4 regions of the Streptomyces araujoniae genome follow, and region 1 is predicted to be linked to each of the others. Evidence: riboswitches for the same ligand, from Rfam matches in the RefSeq annotation. Region 1 holds a riboswitch; each other region holds the start of a gene.

Region 1 (4,202 bases):
CGGGGACGAAGAGGAAGGGGAAGCCGGCGCGCTGGGCGTGCTTCCGGCCGACCCTCGCGTACTGGTAGCAGTCGACCGTGTCGAACCAGGCGGGGTCGATGGTGGAGACCCCGAGGTCGGCGTTGGCCCGGGGGTAGTAGGTGCGGTACATCTCGCCGGCGTCCACCGTCGGGAGGACGGCGGCGAAGTTCTCCCGCTTCGGGGTGACGGCCATGCCGCCGTTGACCAGCGAGCCGCCGCCGACGCCACGCCCCTGGTAGACGGTGATGCCGGCGAACTCCTCGGCGTCCAGGATCCCGGTGTAGCGGTTGACCTGTCTGTCGATCGGGAAGCCGAGGAAGTTGCTCAGCGGCTGCTTGGTCCGGGTGCGCAGCCAGAACGAGCGGTCGTCGGGCCGGGTGGTGTTGGCGAAGATCTTGCCGTCCGCGCCCGGGGTGTCCCAGGCCATGCCCATCTCGACCATGTGCACGTCCGTACCGGCCTGGGCGAGCCGGAGCGCGGCCACCGAGCCGCCGTAGCCGGTGCCGACGACCAGCACCGGCACATGGGCTCCGGAGCCGATGGGGGCCGCCGCCGTACGGGGCGCGGCCCAGACCGGGGCGGTGGGCCCGGCGAGCGCCGCGACCCCCAGAAGAGAACCTGTTCCCGTGATGAAACGTCGACGGGAGACGCCTTTCGAGACGTCGTTGTGCTGGACAGTGTCGCCCATATGACCTACCTCACTCTCGGCAGAATGCAACAGGTTCTACTGCTGATCGCGTGGTAAGTCACGAGAAACTTGGGGGTAACTTCCCGGCACGCGAGAGGGGCCCCGGACCGTGCGGTCCGGGGCCCCTCGGGCTGTCGTACGCCGGGTGCGCCCGGTGATCAGTAGGCGCCGAAGACGTTGTCGATCGAGCCGTAGCGGTCCGCGGCGTAGTTGCACGCGGCGACGATGTTGGCGACCGGGTCGTAGCTGTCGGTCGAGGTGCCGGGCACGTGGTAGGCGCGGAAGGTCGGGTCGATGACCTGGAGCAGCCCCTTGGACGGGGTGCCCTTGGCCGCGTTGGAGTCCCAGTTGTTGATCGCGTTCGGGTTGCCCGAGGACTCGCGGATGATGTTGCGGTGGATGCCCTCGTAGCTGCCGGGGATGCCGTGCTGGGCCATGACCGCCAGCGACTCCTTGATCCAGCCGTCGAGGTCGTTGGTGTACGCGGTCGGGGCGGCGGCGGCCGGGGCAGCCTGGGCGGCGGGGGCGGCGGCACGCGCGGAGCGGTCGGCACGCTCGGCCGAGGCGGCGCGGTCGGCGGTCGGGGCCGACTTGCCGGCCTTTCCGGCCTTGGCGTCTGACGGGGCGGCAGCCTTGGCGCCGACGGTGAGGGTGATACCCGGGTGAATAAGGTGCGGGTTCTCCCCGATGACCTTCCGGTTGCCTTCGTAGAGCTTCTTCCAGCCGCCGCTGACGGAATAGTCGCGGGCGATCTTGGAAAGCGATTCGCCGGACACCACGGAATGCTTGGCGGGCGCGGCCTTCGTCACGGAATTCGCCTGGGCGGTCACGGAGACGGATGTTACGGCCTTTTCCGCGACGGACGGAGCGGGGGCGGCGGAGGCGGTGGTGGCGCCGAGGACGGGAAGGGCCAGAACGGCTCCACCCGTGGTCACGGCGGCGATGCCACGGCCCAGCGAGACGGACTTGGGACGGCGGTGCTTACCCGGTGCGGGCATGGGGAATTTCCTCTCCGGCGCCTACGGGGTGAGCTGTCGGGTTCAGACGGGAGATGTCTGGCCGCACGGGACGTGCGACTTCACCCCTAGCCGCTCCGGAGACCGGATCGGCGACTTACCTGGGTCCCCCGCTCCTGCCGTACGTGAGTGGGTTGCGGATTCCCGGACGGCGGCAGGATTCGGCGTTCCATCCGGATTGACCGTGACCGTAGGCGAAAAACATCGGGCGGAACAAGCCCCGAATTCCGGATCTTCTTTTTCCGCAAGATCGAATGAGCGGAATTCCCGGCCGGCCCGGTTCCGTCACGGCGTCAACTCTCTTCACGGAGAAGGGAACCGAACGCTCCGCTTCTGCGTCCGCACCCCCGGGACGTGACGCTCACCACTCCGGGCGGAGGCGGCCGGAACGGGTAAGGCCAAAGCGACCCAAGGCACCCAATGGCCCTTTTATGGAATTCGGTAATCAAAGACCCAAATCACCCATAACGACCCGAAGAAACGGACTTATCGGGCGGTTCCGTAGGGTGGGTCGGGAGCCTCACGCGGCCTTGGCTTACCGTGTGGGGTGGACACTAGTAAGCCCACCCTTACTTGCCGCGTACTCTGTAACCTGCCCGACCTGCCTGACCTGCCCGCGTTCGCCCGCCTTAAGGATCAACACGCCATGACACGCCCCGTCCGCGTCGCCATTGTCGGAGCCGGCCCCGCCGGTATCTACGCTGCGGACGCGCTGCTCAAATCCGAGGTCTGCCAGGACCCGGGTGTCTCGATCGACCTGTTCGAGCGCATGCCCGCTCCCTTCGGCCTGATCCGCTACGGAGTGGCCCCCGACCACCCCCGGATCAAGGGCATCGTCAAGGCGCTGCACCAGGTGCTGGACAAGCCGCAGATCCGTCTCTTCGGCAACGTCAGCTACCCGAACGACATCGACCTGGACGACCTGCGCTCCTTCTACGACGCGGTGATCTTCTCCACCGGCGCCGAGGCCGACCGGGCGCTGGACATCCCCGGCATCGGGCTGGACGGCTCCTACGGCGCGGCCGAGTTCGTCTCCTGGTACGACGGCCACCCCGAGGTCCCGCGCACCTGGCCGCTGACCGCCGAGAAGGTCGCCGTCCTCGGCGTCGGCAACGTGGCGCTGGACGTGGCCCGGGTGCTGGCCAAGACGGCGGACGAGCTGCTGCCGACCGAGATCCCGGACAACGTGTACCAGGGCCTCAAGGCGAACAAGGCGCTGGAGGTGCATGTGTTCGGGCGGCGTGGCCCGGCGCAGGCCAAGTTCAGCCCGATGGAGCTGCGGGAGCTGGACCACTCCCCCAACATCGAGGTCATCGTCAACCCCGAGGACATCGACTACGACGAGGGCTCCATCGCCACCCGGCGGGAGAACAAGCAGGCCAACATGGTCGCGCAGACCCTGGAGAACTGGGCGATCCGCGATACCGGCGACCGTCCGCACAAGCTCTTCCTGCACTTCTTCGAGTCCCCGGTCGAGATCCTCGGCGAGGACGGCAAGGTCACCGCGCTGCGCACCGAGCGCACCGAGCTGGACGGCACCGGCAACGTCCGGGGCACCGGCAGGTTCACCGACTGGGAGATGCAGAGCGTCTACCGGGCCGTCGGCTACTACTCGGAGGAACTGCCCAAGCTCCCCTTCGACGTGGCCTCCGGCACGGTCCCGCACGAGGCGGGCCGGGTCGTCTCCGGCGACGAGCACATGGCCTCGGTCTACGTCACCGGCTGGATCAAGCGCGGCCCGATCGGTCTGATCGGCCACACCAAGGGCGACGCCAACGAGACGGTCGCCTGCCTCCTGGAGGACCTCGCCGCCGGACGGCTGCCCGAGCCGGCGACGCCCGCCCCGGAGGCCGTGGAGGCCTTCCTGGAGAGCCGGAACGTCCGCTACACGACGTGGGAGGGCTGGCACCGGCTGGACGCCCACGAGCAGGCGCTCGGCGCGGCCCAGGGCCGTGAGCGGATCAAGGTCGTGGAGCGCGAGGGCATGCTGGACGCCTCGGGCGCGTGATCCTCACGGCACCGGCCCCGTACGGGCACCTGACCTGTACGGGGCCGGTGCCCGTCAGGCCGGGTCCGGGGTGCTCCTCGCGCCGCCGGGACCCGGCCCGCGGAAGGTCCGCCACAGGCCGGGCGGGGCGGTTCCGGGAGCCGGTGGCGGCGGCTTCCGCGGCGGGTGCGTCCAGCGGGCCGCCAGCAGCAGGGCGATGTCGTCGGGGCGGTCCGTGGCCTGCCGGGCCTCCCCGATCACCCGGTTCGCGGTCTCGGCCAGCGGCGCGGAGCCGACCCCCTCGATCGTGGCGCGCAGCCGTTCGATGCCCTCGTCGATGTCGGTCCCGGGGCGCTCGATGAGCCCGTCGGTGAAGAGGGCCAGCATGGCGCCGGGTGCGAGGGTCAGCTCGGTGACCGGGTAGGTCGCCTGCCCGTCGATGCCGAGCACGATGCCGCCGGGCAGGTCGAGCACCTCGGTCCGGCCGTCG
Region 2 (4,202 bases), 1.5 Mb from region 1:
CTTTCTTTATTCCGCACCCGGGCCCGACCCGCGACCGGCTATTCGAGGGCAGCACGGAAAAGCCCCCGGAATTACTTCTCTTTGTATACGGCTTCCTTGTTAATGGCGGGCACTCGCAATGTTTACGCCGTGTTGCGAAGAACTCACCCGGGACCGCGGCGCCGGGTGACGGCCGGGCCGGTCCGGGCGGCGGCGGAGCCGGTGGGCCGCGGCCGACCGTTCCGCGTGCTGGGCGGCCAGCGCCCTCGCCCGCTCCGCGTCGCCGCGCGCCACCGCGTCCACGATGGCACCGTGCTCGGCCCAGGAGTCGACGGGGCGGGCCGGCTGCTCGACGGCGTACATCCACGCGGTCTTGTGCCTGAGCTGGGTGAGCAGGGCGATGAGGCCGGGGCTGCCGGAGGCCTGGGCGAGGGTCTCGTGGAACCAGCCGCCCAGCGCCCGCAGGTCCTCCCCCTCGCCCCGGCGGGCCCGCTCCTGGCCCAGCCGGACCAGGCCGCGGAGCACCTTGAGGTGGGCCTCCGTCCGGCGCTGGGCGGCCCGGGCCGCGCCGAGCGGCTCCAGGAGCATCCGGATCTCCAGCAGGTCGGCGGCCTCCTGCTCGGTGGGCTCGGCGACGCAGGCCCCGGCGTGCCTGCGGGTGACGACGAAGCCCTCGGACTCCAGCGTGCGCAGCGCCTCGCGCACCGGGACGCGGGAGACCCCGTACCGCCGCGCCAGCAGTTCCTCGGTGAGGCGGCTGCCGCGTTCGTAGACACCGGAGACGATGTCGTCACGGATTGCCGTGCATACCGATTGCGCGGGAATGCGCATGTCCGAACCTCCGCCATAATCCCCGCGAGACGCGGCCGGCCGACACCTGTTCCGTGACTCTATTGCAATCCGCCGCAATTTCCGATGGCGGGTCGGAATCGAGGGATATCTTCTGGCGGATTCCGGAAGGCGCGGGACCGGACCGTGGGGCCGGACGGGACCGTGGGGCCCGACCGGACCGTGGGGCCGGACGGGACCGTGGGGCCCGACCGGACCGTGGGGCCGGACGGGACCGTGGGGCCCGACCGGACCGTGGGGCCGGTTCGCCGGACCGCTTGCCCGGGCCGGGCGTCGGTGCCGTGCGCGTCAGACGTTGACGCCGTGCGAGCGCAGGTAGGCGACCGGGTCCATGTCCGAGCCGTACTCCGGGGTGGTCCGGGCCTCGAAGTGCAGGTGCGGGCCGGTGGAGTTGCCGGTGGAGCCGGAGAGGCCGACCTGCTGGCCGGAGGTGACGCTCTGGCCGACGGAGACGGTGATCGAGGAGAGGTGGCCGTACTGGGTGTACGTGCCGTCGGCCATCCGGAGCACCACGTTGTTGCCGTACGCCCCGCCCCAGCCGGCCTCGACGACCGTACCGGCGCCGACCGCGACGACGGAGCTGCCGGAGGCGGCGCGGAAGTCCACGCCGGAGTGGCTGCCGGAGGACCAGAGGGCGCCGCCCGACTTGTAGCCGGTGGTGACGTAGGACCCGGCGACGGGGAGGTGGAAGGCGTTGAGGCGGGCGCGCTCGGCGGCGCGGGCGGCCCGGGCCTTCTCCTCGCGGATCTCCTTCGCGCGGGCCTCGGCCTTGCGCTCCGCCTCCGCCTTCGCCCGGGCCTTCTCGGCCTTGGCCTTGGCTTCCGCGGCGGCCTTGGCCTTCGCCCTGGCCGCGTCGGCCGCCTGCTGGTGCTGGGCGCGGGCCTGGGCGTCGAGCCGCTCGGCGAGCGTGGCGTCGAGGGTGATGGCCTGGGTGAGTCCGGTCTCGACGGTCCGGGCGGCCTCGGAGTCCGCCGCGGTGGCCGGCGAGGCGAGGGTGCCGAGGACGCCGGTGGTGGCCAGGGCCGTGACGCCGGCGACATGGGCGCTGCGGCGGGTCAGGCGGCTCGGGGCACGGTGCTTCCCGGTGGCACGGGTGAACGCCATGGAGGGGCTGGATCCTTTCCTTCCTTCTCGCCTACCGGGTTAGCTGACGGGTTCGGAGCAGGAAGGTCTCCTACGGACTCCCGGGCCGGTTCGCGGCACGGGGATCCGATTCACCCCAGGGACTGCGTGTGGGTCCCCGGCTCCCCAGGCTCGCGCCTGACGGGGACTCGGCGATGGCTGCCCGGCGCCGCGGGTGCGGCATACGGGTGGCGGACAGCCGGGCCGACGCTAGGCGGGGCGGCTGCGCATCACCAAACGGACAGGGGGGTTTGTCGCGCATCCCACAGGGCAGATCGTCACCCTCTTGGAGGAAGAGGCACATTTGGGACTTAACGCGCAAAAAGCGAGGGCCCCGGCGAACCGGGACCCTCGTTCCTTCTGCCGCGCCGGTGCGGTGTCAGCCGCTGACGACGGTCACCTCTCCGATGCCGAGCGCCTTCACCGGCTCCGCGATCTGCGCCGCGTCCCCGACCAGGACCGTGACCAGCCGGTCCACCGGGAAGGCGTTGACCACGGCCGCGGTCGCCTCCACGGTGCCCGTCTCCGCGAGGCGGGCGTACAGCTGGGCCTGGTAGTCGTCGGGGAGGTGCTGCTCGACCTGGTCGGCCAGGGTGCTCGCGACCGAGGCGGCCGTCTCGAACTTGAGCGGGGCGACGCCCACCAGGTTCTGCACGGCCGTCTCGCGCTCGGCGTCGGTAAGCCCTTCGGCGGCCAGCGTGCGCAGGACCTTCCAGAGGTCGTCCAGGGCCGGGCCGGTGGACTCGGTGTCCACCGAACCGCTGATGGCGAGCATCGCCGCACCGCCCGCGTCGGGCCCGGCGGAGCGCAGGACCTGGGCGAAGGCCCGCACGCCGTAGGTGTAGCCCTTCTCCTCGCGCAGCACCCGGTCCAGCCGGGAGGTGAGGGTGCCGCCCAGGCAGTAGGAGCCGAGCACCTGGGCGGGCCAGACGCTCTCGTGGCGGTCCGGGCCGATGCGGCCGATCAGCAGCTGGGTCTGGACCGCGCCGGGGCGGTCCACGATGACGACGCGACCGGCGTCGTCGGCGGTGATCGGGGCGACCGGGCGGGCCTGGCCCGCGTCGCCCGACCAGTCGCCGAGGGTGTCGGCGAGCAGGGCGTCCAGGTCGATGCCGGTCAGGTCACCGACGATCACGGCCGTCGCGGTGGCCGGGCGGACATGGGCGTCGAAGAAGGCGCGCACGGCGGCCGCGTCGATCCGCCGCACGGTCTCCTCGGTGCCCAGCCGGGGGCGGGACATCCGGGCGGTGGCCGGGAACAGCTCCTTGGAGAGCTGCTTGGCGGCGCGCCGGGACGGGTTGGCCTGCTCGTGCGGGATCTCGTCGAGCCGGTTGCCGACGAGCCGCTCGATCTCGCTCTCGGCGAAGGCCGGGGCGCGCAGGGCCTCCGCGACCAGGCCGAGCGCCTTGGCCAGCCGGGAGGCCGGGACCTCCAGGGAGACCCGGACGCCGGGGTGGTCGGCGTGGGCGTCCAGGGTGGCGCCGCACCGCTCCAGCTCGGCGGCGAACTCCTCGGCGCTGTGCTTGTCGGTGCCCTCGGAGAGCGCGCGCGACATGATCGTGGCCACGCCGTCCAGGCCCTCGGGCTCGGCGTCCAGCGGCGCGTCCAGGAAGATCTCCACGGCCACGACCTGCTGGCCGGGGCGGTGGCAGCGCAGCACGGTCAGCCCGTTGGGCAGGGCGCCGCGCTCGGGGGCGGGGAAGGCCCACGGCCGGGCGGTGCCCGGGGTCGGCTGCGGGTGGTACTCCATGGCTACTCCAGTCACGGCGGCGTCGCTCACTTGTCCGTCCCCTCGGGCGCGTCGGTGGCCTCGTCCCCGTCCTCGGCAGGCTCGACCGGCTCGTAGACGAGCACCGCCCGGTTGTCGGGGCGCAGGGCCGCCGCGGCCGCCTGGCGCACCTCCTCGGCGGTGACGTCCAGCACCCGGCCCACGGCGGTCAGGGCGAGCTGCGGGTCACCGAACAGCACCGCGTAGCGGCAGAGTTCGTCGGCGCGGCCCGCGACCGTCCCCAGCCGGTCCAGCCACTCGCGCTCCAACTGGGCCTGGGCGCGCTCCATTTCCTCCGGGGTGGGCCCCTCGGCGGCGAACCGGGCCAGCTCCTCGTCGACCGCGGTCTCGATCGTCTCCACCGCGACACCGCCGGAGGTCTTCACGTCCAGCCAGCCCAGCGAGGGCGCCCCGGCGAGCCGCAGCAGCCCGAACCCCGCCGCCACCGCCGTACGGTCGCGGCGGACCAGGCGGTTGTGCAGCC
Region 3 (4,202 bases), 2.7 Mb from region 1:
CCCGAGGTGGGGCCGGCCGGGGCGGCCATCGGGCCCTTGCGCTTCCAGTCCAGGTGCGTTTCCGGGATCTCCTCCAGGAACCGCGAGGGCGGGTTGTACGAGGGCTGTCCCCAGGCGCTGCGCATGGCGGCCCGGGTCAGATAGAGCCGCTCGCGGGCGCGGGTGATGCCGACATAGGCGAGACGGCGCTCCTCCTCCAGCTCCTTGGTCTGGCCGAGGGCCCGCATGTGCGGGAAGACGCCGTCCTCCAGGCCGGTGAGGAAGACGACCGGGAACTCCAGGCCCTTCGCCGTGTGCAGGGTCATCAGCGTGATGACGCCGGAGCCGTCCTCGTCCTCGTCGGGGATCTGGTCGGAGTCGGCCACCAGCGCGACCTTCTCCAGGAACTCCGCGAGCGTGCCCGCGCCCTCCTCCTCGCCGCGCTCCTGCTCGAATTCGAGGGCGACGGCGGCGAGTTCCTGGAGGTTCTCGATACGGGTCTCGTCCTGCGGGTCCGTGGAGGCCTGGAGCTCGGCCAGATAGCCCGTGCGCTCCAGCACGGCTTCCAGCACGACGGCGGGCCCGGCGCCGGACTCGACGATCGTGCGCAGCTCCTCCATCAGCGTGTTGAACCGCTTGACGGCGTTGGAGGAGCGGGCCGCCATGCCGTACGCCTCGTCGACGCGGCGCAGCGCCTGCGGGAAGGAGATCTTCTCGCGCATCGACAGGGCGTCGATCATGGCCTCGGCGCGGTCCCCGATGCCGCGCTTGGGCACGTTGAGGATGCGGCGGAGCGGGACGGTGTCCTCGGGGTTGGCGAGGACGCGGAGGTAGGCCAGGACGTCCCGGACCTCCTTGCGCTCGTAGAACCGCACGCCGCCGACGACCTTGTAGGGCAGGCCGACCCGGATGAAGATCTCCTCGAAGACACGGGACTGGGCGTTGGTCCGGTAGAAGACGGCGACATCGCCCGCCTTGGCGTCGCCCTTGTCGGTGAGGCGGTCGATCTCGTCGGCGACGAACTGGGCCTCGTCGTGCTCGGTGTCCGCGACGTAGCCGGTGATGCGGGCGCCGGAGCCGGCGTTGGTCCAGAGGTTCTTCGGGCGGCGGCTCTCGTTGCGCTCGATGACGGCGTTGGCGGCGGAGAGGATCGTCTGTGTGGAGCGGTAGTTCTGCTCCAGGAGGATCGTCGTCGCGTCCGGGTAGTCCTCCTCGAACTGGAGGATGTTGCGGATGGTGGCGCCGCGGAAGGCGTAGATCGACTGGTCCGCGTCACCCACCACGCACAGCTCGGCGGGGGCGTCGGACGCCTCCCCGGAGGGGCCGACCAGCTCCCGAACCAGCGTGTACTGGGCGTGGTTGGTGTCCTGGTACTCGTCGACCAGGACGTGGCGGAAGCGGCGGCGGTAGTGCTCGGCCACGTCCGGGAAGGCCTGGAGGAGGTGGACTGTCGTCATGATGATGTCGTCGAAGTCCAGGGCGTTGGCCTCGCGCAGGCGGGCCTGGTAGAGCGTGTACGCCTGGGCGAGGGTCTTCTCGAAGCCGTCCGCCGCCTGTCCGGCGAAGGTCTCCTCGTCGATCAGCTCGTTCTTGAGGTTGGAGACCTTGGCGGTGAAGGACTTCGGCGGATAGCGCTTGGGGTCCAGGTCCAGATCGCGGCAGACCAGGGCCATCAGGCGCTTGGAGTCGGCGGCGTCGTAGATCGAGAACGACGAGGTGAAGCCGAGCTTCTTCGACTCGCGGCGCAGGATGCGGACGCACGCGCTGTGGAAGGTCATCACCCACATGGCGTTGGCGCGCGGGCCCACCAGCTGCTCGACGCGCTCCTTCATCTCGCCCGCGGCCTTGTTGGTGAAGGTGATCGCGAGGATCTGCCCCGGGTGGACCCCGCGCTCGGCCAGCAGGTGGGCGATGCGGTGGGTGAGCACCCGGGTCTTGCCGGAACCGGCCCCGGCGACGATGAGCAGCGGGCAGCCGGCGTGCACGACGGCGGCGCGCTGCTCGGTGTTCAGCCCGTCGAGCAGTGCGGCGGAGTCGATGACCGGGCGCGGGTGACCGTCCCGGTAGTACCCGTCCCGGGGAGGCGGGGGCGCGTCGAAGACGCCCTCGAAGAGTCCCTCCGGCACCGCTTCGGGTGCGTGCTCCTCGGGGGGCGGCGGCGGGCCGTCCTCCGCGGGCTGGAGGCCGGTCAGGAAGTTGTCGTCAAAGAGGCTGCTCATCGCCCTCCGAGTCTAGGGGGCCGCACCGACAACGTTCGGCCGAAGGCCGCAAGCGGCCACCGGCACGGGCGTCCGCCCCGTACGGACGGAGAGCGGACGTCCACGTTCCGTGAAGGAGCAGCCGGTCGGAGGGGGTGCAGGTTCCGGCCGGGGAGAAGGTCACGAAAATGTATCGGGCATATCGCTCATCCTCCTTCCCAGCGGCGGGCCGCGTTGGCTAGCGTGCTCGGTCAGGTGATCCGTAGCTCCCTGAGGCGAACCGCGTCTCACGGTCACCTCTGCCGAATCCGTGCTGCCCTCGCGGCGGTTCGGAACCGGGGACCCACACGCAGAACCGGGGTGAATCGGTCCGTGCCCGCGCAGGCGGACCGTAGGACAGCCTTCCGTTCCGTCCGAACCCGACAGCTAACCCGGTAGGCGGTCCACGGAAGGAGATGCCGGTCTTGGCATCGCATCGCAAGCCGCGTACGAAGGTGCGCACGACCACCCCCGCCGTCGGGTTCACGACGGCCGCGCTCGCCTCCGTGACGCTGCTCTCCACGCAGAACGCGACGGCGGCGCCCGCCGAGCCGAGGCCGGCCATCGAGGACGTGCAGAAGAAGGTCGACGAGCTGTACCGGCAGGCGGGCAGCGCGACCCAGCAGTACAACCGGGCGAAGGCCGCCTCCACCACCCAGCGGGCCAAGGTCGACACGCTGCTCTCCGACGTGGCGAAGCGGACCGAGCGGATCAACGAGGCGCGCCGGGAGCTGGGCGCCTACGCGGCCGCGCAGTACCGCACCGGCGGCATCGCGCCCACCGCGACCTTCTTCCTGGCGGACGACCCGCAGGGGTACTTCGACCAGAGCCGGCTGATGAGCCGGGCGACCGAGCGGCAGCAGAAGGCCGTCGACGACTTCCGCACGCAGCAGGCCGAGGCCTCGAAGAAGCGCGCGGAGGCCGTGAAGAGCCTGGAGAAGCTGACCGAGACGCAGACCGCGCTGCGCACCGGCAAGCAGACCGTGCAGACCAAGCTGGCCGAGGCCCGGGCGCTGCTGTCGCGGCTGACCGCCGAGGAGAAGGCGCGGCTGGCGGAGCTGGAGCGGAAGAAGGAGGCCGAGGCCCGGGAGAAGGCGGAGCGGCTGGCCGCCCGCCAGGCGGCCGAGGCCAAGGAGCGCGAGGCGGCGGAGAAGAAGGCCCGCGAGGAGGCCGCGAAGGAGTCCGCCGAGGCCGGTGGCTCCGGTTCTGGCTCCGGCAGCGGTACGGGGACGGGGACGAGCCCGGGGTCCGGTACGGGTACGGGGGCCGGGACGGGCAGCGGTTACGCGGCCAAGGCCGAGAAGGTGCTGGCCTTCGCCCGCGCCCAGATCGGGAAGCCGTACGTGTGGGGGGCGACGGGCCCGTCCTCGTACGACTGCTCGGGGCTGACCAAGGCGGCCTGGCGGGAGGCGGGGGTCACCCTGCCCCGGACCACCTGGGACCAGGTGAAGGTCGGCACCCGCGTCGCCACGTCGGACCTCCAGCCGGGTGACCTGGTCTTCTTCTACGACGACATCAGCCACGTCGGCATCTACAAGGGCGACGGGATGATGATCCACGCGCCGAAGCCGGGGGCGAACGTGCGCGAGGAGTCGATCTACTACATGCCGATCTACGGCAGCGTGCGCCCGGCGTAGCGCACGTCGGCCGGGGCGGGCCTCACGCCTCCCCGCCCCGGCCTATCGGGCTCCGGGAGCCTCTCGGGCCCCGGGAAGTTCTCAGGCCCCGGGCGCCGGGGACCCCAGGCCCCTCAGGCGCTCCTCAGGAGCCACCCGGGCCCCTTGGGCACCCCCAGATCCCTCAGGTCCCTCAGCCATCCCGGTCGCCCAGGCCCCTCAGTGCCCCTGGCCTCTCAGACCCCTCAGGTCCAGAGCGTGGCGATGAAGATGTTGGCGACCGTCAGTCCGCCGACCGCCGCGAACGCGCCCTTCTCGACCTTCTCCTGGTCCCGCTTGACGTAGACGAGCGCGAGGATGACGACGAGGA
Region 4 (4,202 bases), 610 kb from region 1:
TCGGTCCGCGGGCCTGTCCGCTCGCCGTCTGCGACTGCCACATCGGCTATGTGCACCTGGAGACGCTGCCGCTGTACGACGTCTTCGCGGGCGGTGTGCTGGAGCGGATACCGGCCGGGCCGGGCGGGGGCCCGGCGCCGGACGGACCCCTGGTCCCGGGCCCGACCCGGCGTACGCTCCCCCTGCTGAACCCTGAGCCCCTGAATCCCTGAGAACCCGAGCCCCTGGGCACCTGCTGCTACAGCGGCAGCAGGTCCGGGCGCTTGGCCTCGACGTGGTCGCCGGACGACTCGCCGCGCAGCCGCCGCCCGATCCACGGCACGAGGTACTCCCGCGCCCACTGGATGTTGTCGCGCCCCTCGTGGAAGGTGCTGCGCTGGGCCTGCGGCGGCCAGGGCTGGTCCGGGTCGGCCGGGACGTCGTGGCCGAGGACCTGGGCGGCGCGCAGCGCGACCCGGGTGTGGCCCTCGGGCGAGAGGTGGAGCCGGTCGGCGTCCCAGGCGCGCCGGTCCTGCACCGAGCGCAGCGACCACAGGTCGAGCACCGGGCAGCGGTAGCGGTCCGCGATGGCCCGGAGGTGGACGTTGTACGTGGCGATCTTGCCCCGCATATGGCGCAGCACCGGGACGCCCCGGGTGTCGAAGCCGGTGGTGATCATGACGGAGCCGACCGCCTCGGTCAGCTCCGCGACGGCCTTCTCGTACCGCTCGGCCAGGTCGTCGGGGTCGGTGCCGGGCCGGATGATGTCGTTGCCGCCCGCGCAGAAGCTGACCAGGTCGGGGGCCAGCTCCTTGGCGCGGGGGATCTGCTCCTCGACGATCTGGTCGAGGAGGCGTCCGCGTACGGCGAGATTGGCGTAGCGGAAATTCCCGTGCCGGGTCTCGTCCGGGTTCGTCGCCGCGTCGGGGGCGGGGAGCCGGTCGGCGAGGAGAACCGCGAACCGGTCCGCCCAGCCGACAAAGGTGCCGTCGGGGCCGGGGTCTCCGACGCCTTCGGTGAAACTGTCCCCGATCGCCGCGTACGACCCGATGGTGTTCTGCTGCTGGGTTCTCGAATCGTCTGCCACAAGCACATATCCTGCACCGTTCAATGTGACCTACGCGACCGTAATACGGGGTTGACGGGTGGTGACATAGACCACCCGGTCTGATTTGGGTAAAGCCGGAATAAGTAGAGGGCGGTGTGCCACAGCACACCGCCCTCGATCACTTCACGCCCGGTGCGGGCCGCCCTCGGGTCAGAGGGAGACGCCGTGCTGGCGCAGGTAGGCGACCGGGTCGACGTCCGAGCCGTAGCTCGGGCCGGTGCGGACCTCGAAGTGGAGGTGCGGACCGGTGGAGTTGCCGGTGGAGCCGGAGAGGCCGATCTGCTGGCCGCCGGTGACGGTCTGGCCGGTGGAGACGTTCAGCGAGGACTGGTGGGCGTACTGGGAGTACATGCCGTCCGCGTGGCGGATGACGACCTCGTTGCCGTACGAACCGCTCCAGCCTGCCGAGACCACGGTGCCCGGGCCGATGGCGCGGACGGGGGTGCCGGAGGCGGCGCGGAAGTCGGCACCGGTGTGGTAGCCGCTGGACCAGCTGGAGCCGGAGGCGCGGTACTGGGTGGTGACCTGGGCGCTGTCCAGCGGGGCGGTCCAGCCGGAGCCGGTGGACTGCGAGGCGCCGGTCTGGGTGGTGGCACCGCTCCGCTTCTGCGCGGCGTCCGACTCGTCGGCCGAGATGGTGTCGCCCTTGGGCGCCTGCTCGGCCTTCTTCGGCGCGGCCTTGGGGGCGGCCTTCTTCTCGGCCTTCGGGGCGGACCTGGGCGCCGGGGCGGCCTTCTTGGCCTCGGAGGGCGCGGCGGAGCCGGCGGCCTTGGCGCCGAGGGTGAGCTTCATGCCCGGGAAGATCAGGCTGGGGTTCTCGCCGACGGTGGAGCGGTTGTCCTGGTACAGCTTCTGCCAGCCGCCCTTGAGCTGGTGCTCGGCGGCGATCTTCGCGAGGTAGTCGCCGGAGACGACGGAGTACGTCTTCGGGGCGGCCTTCGCCTTGGCGGGCGCGGCCTGCGGGGCGGCGGCCGGCACGACCGCGGCCGTGGCGGCGGCGGGCTTGACGGCCGGGGCGGCCTTCTCCGCTGCGTGGGCGCCGGTGGCGCCGATCAGCGGGAGGGCGAGTACGGCGCCGCCGGTGCCCGCGGCGAGGACGCCGCGGGTGATCGGGCCGGACTTGGGACGGCGGTGCTTACCCTGTGCGGGCATGGGGAAGTTCCTCTCCGGCGCCTGCGAGGTGAGCTGTCGGGTTCGGGCTGGAGATGCCCGGCCGCTGGATGGCGGCTTCACCCCTAGCCGGTCCGGATCGCTCCGGGCCGGCGGCTTACCTGGTTCCCCCGCTCCTGCCACACGTGAGTGGGTGGGTGCGAATTCCGGGCGGCGGCAGGATTAGGCGGTCCGTCCGGATTGACGGTGACCGTAAACGAGTCAGGACGACGGGAACAAGCCGTCGGTTGCCTCCCGGAATCATCGATTCAATTCCGCCCCGGATTTCCCGTCACACTCCGTGGATTACGGATCTTGGCTTTCCGTACGGATCCCGGGAAAACGACCGGGCTCCGTCGCCACGGTCCGTCACGGATATGATCCCGCTCACCTAGGGAATCCCATCTCCCCCATTAGCGGGGCATGTTCTGCGAAATGCACCAATACGGACATGCCGTCGGCACCACTTCTGACACTCCGTCATCCGGCCCATGATTTTCGGCCGAATCGATGTCGTATCGTCACAGGAGCGCCCTCGCCGGAGAGCCGCGCCGACGCCAGAGACTTCAGGAGCCACCGTGACGCAGCAGGTGCCGCAGGTCCCGCCGACCGAGACCGCACTGAACGGAGTCCGCAACTTCCGCGACGTGGGCGGGCTCCCCACCACGGACGGGCGGCGCACCGCCTTCGGCCGGCTCTACCGCAGCGGCCACCTGGCACACGCCACCGCCGAGGACGCGGCCTTCCTCTCCGGGCTCGGGCTGCACACCGTCTTCGACTTCCGCAACTCCGCCGACCACCAGCTCGACGGATACGACATCGAGTTGGCCGGTGTCCGCAATGTCAGCATTCCGCTCTCGGATCCGGCCGACGGAGCCGAGTTCTGGCGGCTGGTGCGCGACGGGAACATCGAGCAGCTGCGCTCGATCCTGGCCGGCGGCAAGGGCACCGAGCGGATGCTCCACATGTACCGCGCGACCATCGTGGACCGCACCGCCGAGCACAGCCGCGTCCTCCACGCCCTGGCGGAGGACAGCGTTCCGGCCCTGATGCACTGCGCGGCGGGCAAGGACCGGGCGGGGCTGTCGATCGCGGTCTCGCTGCTCGCGGTCGGCGTCGAGCGCGAGGCGATCGAGGCGGACTACCTCAAGTCCAACGACCCGCACCGCCGGTACAAGGTGAAGCGCACGGACATGTCCGCGACGGGGATGTCCCCCGAGGTGATGGAGCTGCTCAACCCGCTCTTCGGGGCCCAGTCCTCCTACCTCGCGGCGGCGTTCACGGCCATCGACGAGACCTGGGGCTCGACGGACCGCTATCTCTCGGAGGGACTGGGCGTCTCCGCCGCCACCCGGGAGCGGCTGCGCGAGCGCCTGCTCGACCAGGGCTGAGCGGCTACTCCGCGCCCGCCACCATGAAGAGCAGGTAGAGGAAGGCCGCGATCACATGGCCGACCACCAGGTAGGCGATGAGGCGGATCACCAGACCGCGCGGCATCCGGCGCTCCTGCGCGTCCTTCGTGGCCTTAGGCCGCCGGGGACTCAGCGGGTCGTAGTGTTCGGAATCGGACATGACGGTCCTCTCTGCCGGTCTCACGGCCGGTGGGTACGAAGGGTCCGGAGGTACGGGGGTCCGGAGCGCGGAGGTCCGCAGGTGTGCGGGGCCGCGGTGGTACGCGGGGTCAGCGCGCGTGGAGGGCGTTGCCGAGGCACAGCTCGGCCGCGGGGCTCTGGAGCAGGGAGTGGACGAAGAGCAGCTCCGCCCCGCCGCGGTCCAGGGCCGCGATCCGGTGCGGGGTGAGCGAGTCGAAGTGGGCGCTGTCGCCCGGGTCCAGATCGTGCACGGTCTCCCCCAGCGCGACCCGCAGCCGTCCGCCGACGACGTACAGCCACTCCTCACCGGGGTGCACGCGGACCAGGTCGCCCTGGGCGCCGTACGGGACACGGACCCGCAGCGCCTGCATGGC

Evidence for each region. Region 1 has a riboswitch for cyclic di-AMP ahead of ACQ9ZG_RS32135 (transglycosylase SLT domain-containing protein). Riboswitches for the same ligand answer to the same signal wherever they lie in the genome.
Region 2: it holds a riboswitch for cyclic di-AMP, as region 1 does, so the genes downstream of both, ACQ9ZG_RS26350 (M23 family metallopeptidase) here and ACQ9ZG_RS32135 (transglycosylase SLT domain-containing protein) in region 1, are expected to answer to the same signal.
Region 3: it holds a riboswitch for cyclic di-AMP, as region 1 does, so the genes downstream of both, ACQ9ZG_RS21285 (C40 family peptidase) here and ACQ9ZG_RS32135 (transglycosylase SLT domain-containing protein) in region 1, are expected to answer to the same signal.
Region 4: it holds a riboswitch for cyclic di-AMP, as region 1 does, so the genes downstream of both, ACQ9ZG_RS29825 (LysM peptidoglycan-binding domain-containing M23 family metallopeptidase) here and ACQ9ZG_RS32135 (transglycosylase SLT domain-containing protein) in region 1, are expected to answer to the same signal.

The regions. Positions count from the first base shown of each region.
Region 1 covers NZ_CP194070.1:7,606,348-7,610,549, reverse strand. The annotation lists gene ACQ9ZG_RS32140 (GMC oxidoreductase) at 1-709, opposite strand, end outside; gene ACQ9ZG_RS32135 (transglycosylase SLT domain-containing protein) at 868-1,707, opposite strand; cyclic di-AMP (ydaO/yuaA leader) riboswitch at 1,711-1,871, opposite strand; gene ACQ9ZG_RS32130 (FAD-dependent oxidoreductase) at 2,372-3,733, shown strand; gene ACQ9ZG_RS32125 (SpoIIE family protein phosphatase) at 3,788-4,202, opposite strand, start outside.
Region 2 covers NZ_CP194070.1:6,105,001-6,109,202, reverse strand. The annotation lists gene ACQ9ZG_RS26355 (GntR family transcriptional regulator) at 100-810, opposite strand; gene ACQ9ZG_RS26350 (M23 family metallopeptidase) at 1,117-1,932, opposite strand; cyclic di-AMP (ydaO/yuaA leader) riboswitch at 1,947-2,115, opposite strand; gene ACQ9ZG_RS26345 (M16 family metallopeptidase) at 2,330-3,700, opposite strand; gene ACQ9ZG_RS26340 (M16 family metallopeptidase) at 3,727-4,202, opposite strand, start outside.
Region 3 covers NZ_CP194070.1:4,925,454-4,929,655, reverse strand. The annotation lists gene pcrA (DNA helicase PcrA) at 1-2,198, opposite strand, end outside; cyclic di-AMP (ydaO/yuaA leader) riboswitch at 2,468-2,634, shown strand; gene ACQ9ZG_RS21285 (C40 family peptidase) at 2,633-3,853, shown strand; gene ACQ9ZG_RS21280 (hypothetical protein) at 4,078-4,202, opposite strand, start outside.
Region 4 covers NZ_CP194070.1:6,997,410-7,001,611, reverse strand. The annotation lists gene ACQ9ZG_RS29835 (STM4011 family radical SAM protein) at 1-212, shown strand, start outside; gene ACQ9ZG_RS29830 (SGNH/GDSL hydrolase family protein) at 239-1,066, opposite strand; gene ACQ9ZG_RS29825 (LysM peptidoglycan-binding domain-containing M23 family metallopeptidase) at 1,238-2,239, opposite strand; cyclic di-AMP (ydaO/yuaA leader) riboswitch at 2,243-2,403, opposite strand; gene ACQ9ZG_RS29820 (tyrosine-protein phosphatase) at 2,815-3,627, shown strand; gene ACQ9ZG_RS29815 (DUF6126 family protein) at 3,632-3,808, opposite strand; gene ACQ9ZG_RS29810 (helix-turn-helix domain-containing protein) at 3,918-4,202, opposite strand, start outside.